2 regions of the Streptomyces sp. NPDC002104 genome follow, and region 1 is predicted to be linked to the other one. Evidence: riboswitches for the same ligand, from Rfam matches in the RefSeq annotation. Region 1 holds a riboswitch; the other holds the start of a gene.
What was found. A riboswitch is a leader RNA that binds a small molecule or an ion and turns the genes downstream of it on or off. The one in region 1 is predicted to bind cobalamin.
Positions count from the first base shown of each region.

Region 1 (4,872 bases):
ACGGCCGGGGGGATGTGCCCGACGGTGTCGACGCCGTGGTCTTCGAGGTCGAGGGCGGCCGACAGCAGGAGGGCCGCCACCAGGACGATCAGGGAGGCGGGCAGGCGGGGCGCGAGGCGTTCCAGCACGAACAGCAGGGCCAGCGCGCCCGCCCCGACGGCCAGAGTGGCCAGGGACCAGTGCGGGGCCCCCGACAGGACGGTCCACAGCCGCTCGAAGAAGGTGCCGTCACCGCCCGGCACCCCGACGAGCTTCGCGGCCTGCCGGACGACGATCGTCAGGGCCATGCCGAACAGGAAGCCCACCAGGGCCGGTTCGGCGAGGAAGCTGGTGAGGAACCCGAGCCGGGCCAGCCCCGCCGCCAGCAGCACCGCGCCGACGATCACCGCGAGGGCGGCCGACAGCCCGACGGCGTCCTGCGGGGCGGGACCGACCGCCGAGACGGTGGCGGCCGAGAGGACCGCGGCGGCCGAGGTGGCCCCGATGAGCAGGAAGTTGGAGCGGCCCAGCAGCGCGTACACGAGGAGGGCGACCGGGGCCGCGTAGAAGGCGTTCTGCGGCGGGACCCCGGCGATCTGCGCGTAGGCGACGCACTCGGGCACGATCAGCGCCCACGCGGTGAGGGCGCCCAGCGTGTCGCCCCGCAGCCATCTGCCGCGGTAGCGGCGCAGCCAGGGGGCGAAGGAGCCCGCCCCGTCCTTGTCGTGCGGTCCTGCTGTCCGCGGAACGCTCACCGCTCGGGCCCCTTCCTCAGATCCTCGGGTCGGTGGACATCCCGCAACGGGGCGGGGTCACCGCCGCGGCCCGGGACCGGGGAGGAGTCCCCGGTCCCGGGCCACGGCGTCACGGCGTCACGGCGTCGTCAGGGCCCCCGGCGGCGCCAGCTCAGGCGGCGAAGACCTCGCGGAGCTGCTGCTCCTGCGTGCCGGAGAGGTTGGAGCGGATCAGCTGGGCCTGCCCGCCGGGGAAGGCGCCGCGGACCCGCTCGACCACGGCGTCGGAGGAGAGCAGGAACAGCGCCGAGGTCCCGGGCTTCACTTCGGACTTCACCGTGTCGATGAACTGGTCGTCGATGCCGACGTCGGAGAGCGATCCGCCGATGGCCCCGGCCGCGGCGCCCACGGCGGCGCCGAGCAGCGGCACGAAGAACAGGAGCCCGAAGAGCATTCCCCAGAAGGTGCCGGAGAGCGCGCCCGCTCCCGTGAGGCTGTTCAGCTGCTGGGTCTTCGGCTTCTCGGCCCCGTCGCGCCAGGTGACGACCGCCGCGTCGTGCACCTGTATCAGCTGTTCCTTCTGCAGGGCGAGCAGGGCGGACTCCGCCTGCTGCGCTCCCTCGGGTGTGGGGAACTTCCAGACGGTGAGAGTGGTGGATGCCACGTAACGCTCCAGTTCATGGACGGTGTTACCGGCGTCCAGTACAACCCAGAATCCGACAATTCACCATAATTAGAATTAAGCTAACTTTCTGTTATCTGTCGGGCCGTCAGTGTGATTCGCCCGTTCGGCGGTGCCCGGCCCGCCGGTCTCGCGCCCATCCGTGTCCCACGTCACCGTCCGGCATGCGGGAAGTCGTGTTCATTCCCCGGGCGGTCGGCCTAGTGTGGGCCCCGCAGCTGGTTCGCCCCCGTCCGCCAGGCGGGAGGCGTCGTAAGAGGGAACCCGGTGGGAATCCGGGACTGCCCCGCAGCGGTGAGTGGGAACGACCGCCGTCATACGCACTGGGACCGGAACCGGTCCTGGGAAGCGACGGCCAGTAGGTGGGGGCCCTTGTGGTCCGCGCGCCCGCGAGTCCGAAGACCTGCCCGTTGCCCGTGCGCGATCGACCGCGCACGGTTTCCCGGTGACCTCGTGGGCGGGTCGGCGTGCACCTCGGACGGACCCCTCCGTCGCGTACCCCGTCGTACGCGACCTCGCGGCCCGCCCGCTGCCGCACCCTTCGCGTCCGCGACCCGTCACCGGGTTCATGGAGACACGCTCGCGAAGGAGAGTTCCGTGACCACCGAGTCCGCAGCCGCGCCCGTAGGGGCCACCGTGTACGGCTACCCCCGCCAGGGACCCAACCGGGAACTGAAGAAGGCGACCGAGGGCTACTGGAAGGGCCGCGTCAGCGCCGAAGCCCTCCGCGAGACCGCCCGCGACCTGCGCCGGGCCAACTGGGCCCAGCTCGCCGAGGCCGGCATCACCGAGGTTCCGACCGGTGACTTCTCGTACTACGACCACGTCCTGGACACCACGGTCATGGTCGGCGCGATCCCCGGCCGCCACCGGTCCGCCGTCGAAGCGGACGCCCTGGACGGCTACTTCGCGATGGCCCGCGGGACGCAGGACGTGACCCCGCTGGAGATGACCAAGTGGTTCGACACCAACTACCACTACCTGGTCCCCGAACTCGGACCCGACACCGTCTTCACCGCCGAACCGGCCAAGCAGGTCGCGGAGCTGAAGGAGGCCCTGGCCCTCGGGCACACCGCCCGCCCGGTCCTCGTCGGCCCGGTGACCTACCTCCTCCTCGCCAAGCCCGCGCCCGGCGTGGCGGCCGGCTTCGATCCGCTCGCCCTCCTCGACCGGCTGCTGCCCGTCTACGCCCAGGTCCTCGCCGCCCTGCGCGCCGCGGGAGCCTCGTGGGTCCAGCTCGACGAGCCCGCCCTGGTCCAGGACCGCACCCCGGCCGAACTGAACGCGGCCGCCCGCGCCTACCGCGAGCTCGGCGCGCTCACCGAGCGCCCCAAGCTGCTCGTCGCCTCCTACTTCGACCGGCTCGGCGACGCCCTGCCCGTCCTGGCGAAGGCGCCCGTGGAGGGCCTCGCCCTCGACTTCACCGGCCGGGCCGCCGCCAACCTCGACGACCTCGCCGCGGCCGGCGGCATCCCCGGCAAGCGGCTCGTCGCGGGCGTGGTGGGCGGCCGCAACATCTGGATCAACGATCACCGGAAGTCGCTGACCACCCTCGGCACCTTGCTCGGCCTCGCCGACCGGGTGGACGTGGCCGCCTCCTGCTCCCTGCTGCACGTCCCGCTCGACGCCGACGCCGAGCGGGACATCGATCCGCAGATCCGCCGCTGGCTCGCCTTCGCCCGCCAGAAGACCGCCGAGATCACCACGCTGGCCCGGGGTCTCGCCGCGGGCACCGACGCCATCGCGGCCGAACTCGCCGCGAACCGGGCCGACCTGGCCTCCCGCGCCGCCTCCCGGATCACCCACGACCCGGCGGTCCGCGCCCGTACCGCGGCGATCACCGACGCCGACGGCCACCGCGCCCAGCCCTACGCCGAACGGGCCGCCGCCCAGCGCACCCACCTGGGCCTGCCGCTGCTCCCCACCACCACCATCGGTTCCTTCCCGCAGACCACGGAACTGCGCACCGCCCGCGCCGACCTGCGCGCCGGACGCATCACCGAGGCGGCCTACGAGGACCGCATCCGGGCCGAGATCCGCGAGGTCGTCTCCTTCCAGGAGAAGACGGGCCTCGACGTGCTGGTACACGGAGAGCCCGAACGGGCCGACATGGTGCAGTACTTCGCCGAGCGGCTGACCGGCTACCTCGCGACCCAGCACGGCTGGGTCCAGTCGTACGGCACCCGCTACGTCCGCCCGCCGGTCCTCGCCGGGGACGTCTCCCGCCCCGATCCGATGACCGTCCGCTGGACCGCGTACGCCCAGGAGCAGACGGCCAAGCCGGTCAAGGGCATGCTCACCGGGCCCGTGACCATGCTCGCCTGGTCCTTCGTACGCGACGACCAGCCCCTCGACGAGACCGCGCGCCAGGTCGGACTCGCCCTGCGCGACGAGGTGAAGGACCTCGAAGCGGCCGGCACGTCCGTCATCCAGGTCGACGAGCCGGCCCTGCGCGAAACCCTGCCGCTGCGCGCCGCCGACCACGCCGGCTACCTGGCATGGGCCACCGAATCCTTCCGCCTCACCACCAGCGGCGTCCGACCGGACACCCAGATCCACACGCACATGTGCTACGCGGAGTTCGGGGACATCGTCGGGGCCATCGAGGACCTCGACGCCGACGTCATCAGCCTGGAGGCGGCCCGCTCGCACATGCAGGTCGCCGACGAGCTCGCCGGCGCGGGCTACCCCCGCGAGGTCGGCCCCGGAGTCTGGGACATCCACTCCCCGCGCATCCCCTCGGCCGGGGAAGCGGCGGCCCTGCTGCGCAAGGGACTTGGGGCGATCCCCGCCGAACGGCTCTGGGTCAACCCCGACTGCGGTCTGAAGACCCGGGGCTGGTCCGAGACGCGGGCCTCACTGGAGCACCTCGTCGAGGCGGCCCACCGGGTGCGCTCGGAGATCCCGCCGGGCGCCTGACCGCGCGGAAGGACGGCCGGCACACGGGGCATCCGTGTGCCGGCCGCCGGTACGCCTGTACGCCGGTGGCGTGGGCGCGGTGGGCCGGTGCGCCGGCCGGGGCCCTTCCCGGGGTCAGTGCACGGACGCGGTGGACGCGGGCTCCTTCTCCGGAATGTCGTCCTGACCGGCGCGGCCGATGTGGTTGAAGGCGAGGTTGAGCAGTACCGCGGCGACGCAGCCGGTGCTGATGCCAGAGTCGAGGATGATGCGCATGCTCTCCGGGAAGCCGTGGTAGAAGCCGTCGCTGGCCATGGGGATGACGCCGACTCCGAGGCTGATGGCCACGATGAGGACGTTGTCGCCGCGTTCGAGCCCGGCCTGGGCGAGGGTCTGGATGCCGCTGGCGGCCACGGTGCCGAACAGGGCGAGGCCGACGCCGCCGAGGACGGGCTGCGGCACCAGGGAGACGACCGACGCGAGGAACGGGCACAGGCCCAGGAGGATGAGGATGCCGCCGCTCGCGGCCACGACGTAGCGGCTGCGGACCTTGGTGATGGCGACCAGACCGACGTTCTG
Region 1 covers NZ_JBSFDF010000001.1:151,233-156,104, forward strand. The annotation lists gene ACWCP2_RS00685 (SulP family inorganic anion transporter) at 1-734, opposite strand, end outside; gene ACWCP2_RS00690 (DUF1269 domain-containing protein) at 886-1,377, opposite strand; cobalamin riboswitch at 1,598-1,820, shown strand; gene metE (5-methyltetrahydropteroyltriglutamate--homocysteine S-methyltransferase) at 1,993-4,314, shown strand; gene ACWCP2_RS00700 (nucleobase:cation symporter-2 family protein) at 4,429-4,872, opposite strand, start outside.

Region 2 (4,872 bases), on a different contig from region 1:
GCGCTGATCGGTGTCTTCGCCATCATGATCATCCTGCTGGCCGTGCTGGCCCTGGTCATCGTCAACGCCCTGGCGCACTCGCCGTGGGGCGTCTTCTCCATCGGCATGACCATCCCGATCGCCCTCTTCATGGGCTTCTACCTGCGCGTCCTGCGCCCGGGCAAGGTCACCGAGGTCTCCGTCGTCGGCGTCGCGCTCCTGCTGCTCGCCATCGTCGCGGGCGGCTGGGTCGCCGAGTCCTCGCTGGCGGACTTCTTCACCCTGGAGAAGGAGACGCTGGTCCTCTGGATGATCGCCTACGGCTTCGTGGCGTCCGTCCTGCCGGTGTGGATGCTGCTCGCCCCGCGCGACTACCTCTCCACCTTCATGAAGGTCGGAACCATCGGGCTGCTGGCCGTGGGCGTGGTCATCGCCATGCCGACGCTGAAGATGCCCGCGGTCACCGAGTTCGCCTCGCGCGGCGACGGCCCGGTCTTCGCCGGCTCGATGTTCCCGTTCGTCTTCATCACCATCGCCTGCGGAGCCCTGTCCGGCTTCCACTCCCTGGTCTCCTCGGGCACCACCCCCAAGATGATCCAGAAGGAGACCCAGGTCCGGGTCATCGGCTACGGCGCGATGCTGACCGAGTCCTTCGTCGCCATCATGGCGATCATCGCGGCCTGCATCATCGACCCCGGCCTGTACTTCGCCATCAACTCCCCCGGCGGGGTCGTCGGCGCCACCGTCGAGACGGCCTCGCAGGCCGTCACGAACTTCGGCTTCGCCATCTCCCCCGACGCCCTCGCCCAGGCCGCGAAGGACGTGGAGGAGACCAGCCTGCTGTCCCGTACCGGTGGCGCACCGACCTTCGCACTCGGAATGTCGGAGATCTTCTCGGCCGTGGTCGGCGGCTCCTCGATGAAGGCGTTCTGGTACCACTTCGCGATCATGTTCGAGGCCCTGTTCATCCTGACGACCGTGGACGCCGGTACCCGCGTGGGCCGCTTCATGCTCCAGGACACCCTCGGCAACGTGCACAAGTCCTTCAAGGACGTCAGCTGGAAGCCCGGCGTCTGGTTCGCCAGCGCGATCGTCGTCGGCGGCTGGGGCTACTTCCTGTGGGTCGGCGTCAAGGACCCGCTGGGCGGCATCAACCAGCTCTTCCCGCTGTTCGGCATCGCGAACCAGCTGCTCGCGGCGGTCGCCCTGGCCGTCTGCACCACCCTGCTGATCAAGTCGGGCCGGCTCAAGTGGGCCTGGGTGACGGGCGTTCCGCTGGCCTGGGACCTGGCCGTCACGCTCACCGCCAGCTACCAGAAGATCTTCTCGGACAACCCGAAGATCGGCTTCTTCGCCCAGCGGGACGTCTACCAGGACGGGATCGACGCGGGCAAGATCCTCAAGCCCGCCAAGACCATGGACGAGATGCACACCGTGGTCACCAACGCCACGGTGGACGGCGTGCTGTCGGTGTTCTTCGCCCTGCTGATCGTCATCGTGCTCGTGGACGCGGCCCGGACCTGCCTGGGGGCCATCCGCAAGCCCGAGTCGGTCACCCTGGCCGAGGTCCCGTGGACCGAGTCCAAGCTCGTCGCCCCGGCCGGGCTCATCCCCACCGCCGAGGAGCGGGCCGAGCTCGCGGCCGCCGGGCTCGATTCGGGCGGGGGCCTCGCGAAGGACCCCGTACGCGAGCCGGCGTGATGACCCGCCTGCGCCACGTACTGGGCCGGGCCCGGTACTTCGTACGGGAGTTCTCGGGCGAGGCCGCCTACGACCGCTACGTCGCGCACGCCCGTACGCACGACCCGGACGCGCCGGTCCCGTCCCGCCGGGCCTTCGAACGGGCCCGCACGGACGCCCGTGAGGGCGACCCGCGCGAAGGGTTCCGCTGCTGCTGAACGGGCGGGTCCCGCAGGGGCCGCCGCGTCCACCGTCCACCCGACGGAACGCGGCGGCCCCTTCCCTTTCCCTGTCGCACACTCGATGCCATGGACATCATCATCAGGACGGCGGCGGCCGCCGAATACGAAGAGCTCGGCGAGATCACCGCACGGGCCTACCTCGACGACGGACTGCTGCACTTCTCCGCGGACGACCCCTACCTGAGCAGGCTGCGCGATGTCGCCGGCCGGGCCCCCGACGGCGAAGTGCTCGTCGCGGAGTACGAGGGCACGCTGCTCGGCGGTGTGACCTTCGCCCCTCCCGGCAGCCCGCTGTGCGACATCGCGGGCCCCGGCGAGGCGGAGTTCCGGATGCTGGCCGTCTCCCCGGCGGCCCGCGGCCGCGGCGCGGGCGAGGCCCTCGTACGGGCCTGCGTGAGCCGCGCCCGGGAGCTGGAGGGCGTGGGCCACCTGGTGCTGTCGACCACGGAGAAGATGCTCGGGGCGCACCGGATCTACGACCGGCTGGGCTTCGTACGGACGCCGGAGCGGGACTGGTACCCGGTTCCGGGCCTGCCCCTGCTCACCTACCGCCTGGAGCTGTAGTCACGCACCCGGCTCGGGGAGCGACACAACATGTGGGGGCTCACGCAAGGACCGGCCCCCACATGTATGCTCATGCTCGCTGTCGTCGCAGGGGAATCCGGTGGGAATCCGGAACTGTCCCGCAACGGTATGAAATGCACCGACTCGCTCGGTGCATCCGCAAGTCCGAGGACCTGTCGACAGTGCGCCCGGCTCGACCGAACCGGGTGCAGACACGTCCGGGCCTCGCGGTTGGGCCGGTGGACGCCACGTGGCGCATGCGCACAGCCCTGCCAGGCACGCGCTCCCCACGTGCGCCCCCTCGCGCCCCGCACCAAAGGTGTTCCCGGAGCCGAGCGAGGGAGAGCTCCCCCCGTGACCATCGCGCCTTCCGCACCGCGCGCCGAGTCCGACCCGTCCGCCCACGAGGGTCCGGGGGCCGCGCTCCTGCGCACGCTCACCGAGCTGACCGCCGACCTGCCCGACACCGACCCCGGCCGGGTCGCCGCCGCCGCGCTGCGCGGCCGCAGCGCCGCCGCCGACGAGGCGGAGCTCCGTACGCTCGCCACCGAGGCGGCCGCCGGGCTGATCTCCGAGGACCCGGCGTACTCCCGCCTCGCCGCCCGCCTGCTGACGCTGGCCGTCCGCGACGAGGCCGCCGGCCAGGGTTCCGGTTCCTTCTCCGAGTCCGTCGAGGTCGGCCACCGCGAGGGCCTGATCGCCGACCGCACCGCCGACTTCGTCCGCCTGCACGCGAGCCGGCTCGACGCGCTGGTCGCGCACGCGCTCGCCGAGGGCGCCGACGACCGCTTCGGCTTCTTCGGCCTGCGCACCCTGCACAGCCGTTACCTGCTGCGCCACCCGATCACCCGCCAGGTCATCGAGACCCCGCAGTACTTCATGCTGCGGGTGGCCTGCGGCCTCGCGGAGAACGAGACGGTCCAGGCCGTCGAGGAAGTGGCCTCGCTCTACCGGCTGATGAGCCGCCTCGACTACCTGCCCTCCTCCCCCACCCTCTTCAACTCCGGCACCCGGCACCCGCAGATGTCCTCCTGCTACCTGCTGGATTCCCCGCTGGACGAGCTGGACTCGATCTACGACCGCTACCACCAGGTCGCGCGCCTGTCCAAGCACGCCGGCGGCATCGGCCTGTCGTACTCCCGCATCCGCGCCCGCGGTTCGCTGATCCGCGGCACCAACGGCCACTCCAACGGCATCGTGCCGTTCCTGAAGACGCTGGACGCCTCCGTCGCCGCCGTGAACCAGGGCGGCCGCCGCAAGGGCGCCGCCGCGGTCTACCTGGAGACCTGGCACGCGGACATCGAGGAGTTCCTGGAGCTCCGCGACAACACCGGCGAGGACCAGCGCCGCACGCACAACCTGAACCTCGCGCACTGGGTGCCGGACGAGTTCATGCGCCGCGTGAACGCCGACGCCGACTGGTCGCTGTTCTCCCCCGCCGACGTCCCCGAGCTGGTCGACCTGTGGGGCGACGCGTTCGACGCCGCGTACCGCAAGGCCGAGGAGTCGGGCCTGGCCCGCAAGACCATGCCCGCCCGCGACCTGTACGGCCGGATGATGCGCACCCTCGCGCAGACCGGCCAGGGCTGGATGACCTTCAAGGACGCCTCGAACCGCACGGCGAACCAGACCGCCGAGCCGGGCACCGTCGTCCACTCCTCGAACCTGTGCACCGAGATCATCGAGGTCACCAACGACGGCGAGACGGCCGTCTGCAACCTCGGCTCGGTCAACCTCGGCGCCTTCGTCCTCGCCGAGTCCGGGGACATCGACTGGGAGCGCCTGGACGAGACCGTCCGCACCGCGGTCACCTTCCTGGACCGCGTCGTGGACATCAACTTCTACCCGACCGAGCAGGCCGGCCGCTCCAACGCCCGCTGGCGTCCGGTGGGCCTGGGCGCGATGGGCCTCCAGGACGTCTTCTTCCAGCTGAAGCTGCCCTTCGACTCCCCCGAGGCGAAGGCCCTGTCCACGAAGCTCTCCGAGCGCATCATGCTCGCGGCGTACGAGGCCTCCTGCGACCTGGCCGAGCGCAGCGGCCCGCTCCCCGCGTGGGAGCAGACCCGCACGGCCCGCGGCGTCCTGCACCCCGATCACTACGCAGTCGAGCTGAACTGGCCGGAGCGCTGGGACGCGCTGCGCGCCCGCGTCGCGACGTCCGGGATGCGCAACTCGCTCCTCCTGGCCATCGCCCCGACGGCGACCATCGCCTCCATCGCGGGCGTGTACGAGTGCATCGAGCCGCAGGTCTCCAACCTCTTCAAGCGCGAGACGCTGAGCGGTGAGTTCCTCCAGGTCAACGGCTACCTGGTGCAGGAGCTCAAGCGGCTCGGCGTCTGGGACGCCCAGACCCGCGAGGCGCTGCGCGAGTCCTCCGGCTCGGTCCAGGGCTTCGGCTGGATCCCGG
Region 2 covers NZ_JBSFDF010000026.1:18,849-23,720, reverse strand. The annotation lists gene ACWCP2_RS21960 (carbon starvation CstA family protein) at 1-1,680, shown strand, start outside; gene ACWCP2_RS21955 (YbdD/YjiX family protein) at 1,680-1,877, shown strand; gene ACWCP2_RS21950 (GNAT family N-acetyltransferase) at 1,968-2,465, shown strand; cobalamin riboswitch at 2,532-2,660, shown strand; gene ACWCP2_RS21945 (ribonucleoside-diphosphate reductase subunit alpha) at 2,820-4,872, shown strand, end outside.
Region 2: another riboswitch for cobalamin. It lies ahead of ACWCP2_RS21945 (ribonucleoside-diphosphate reductase subunit alpha); the one in region 1 lies ahead of metE (5-methyltetrahydropteroyltriglutamate--homocysteine S-methyltransferase).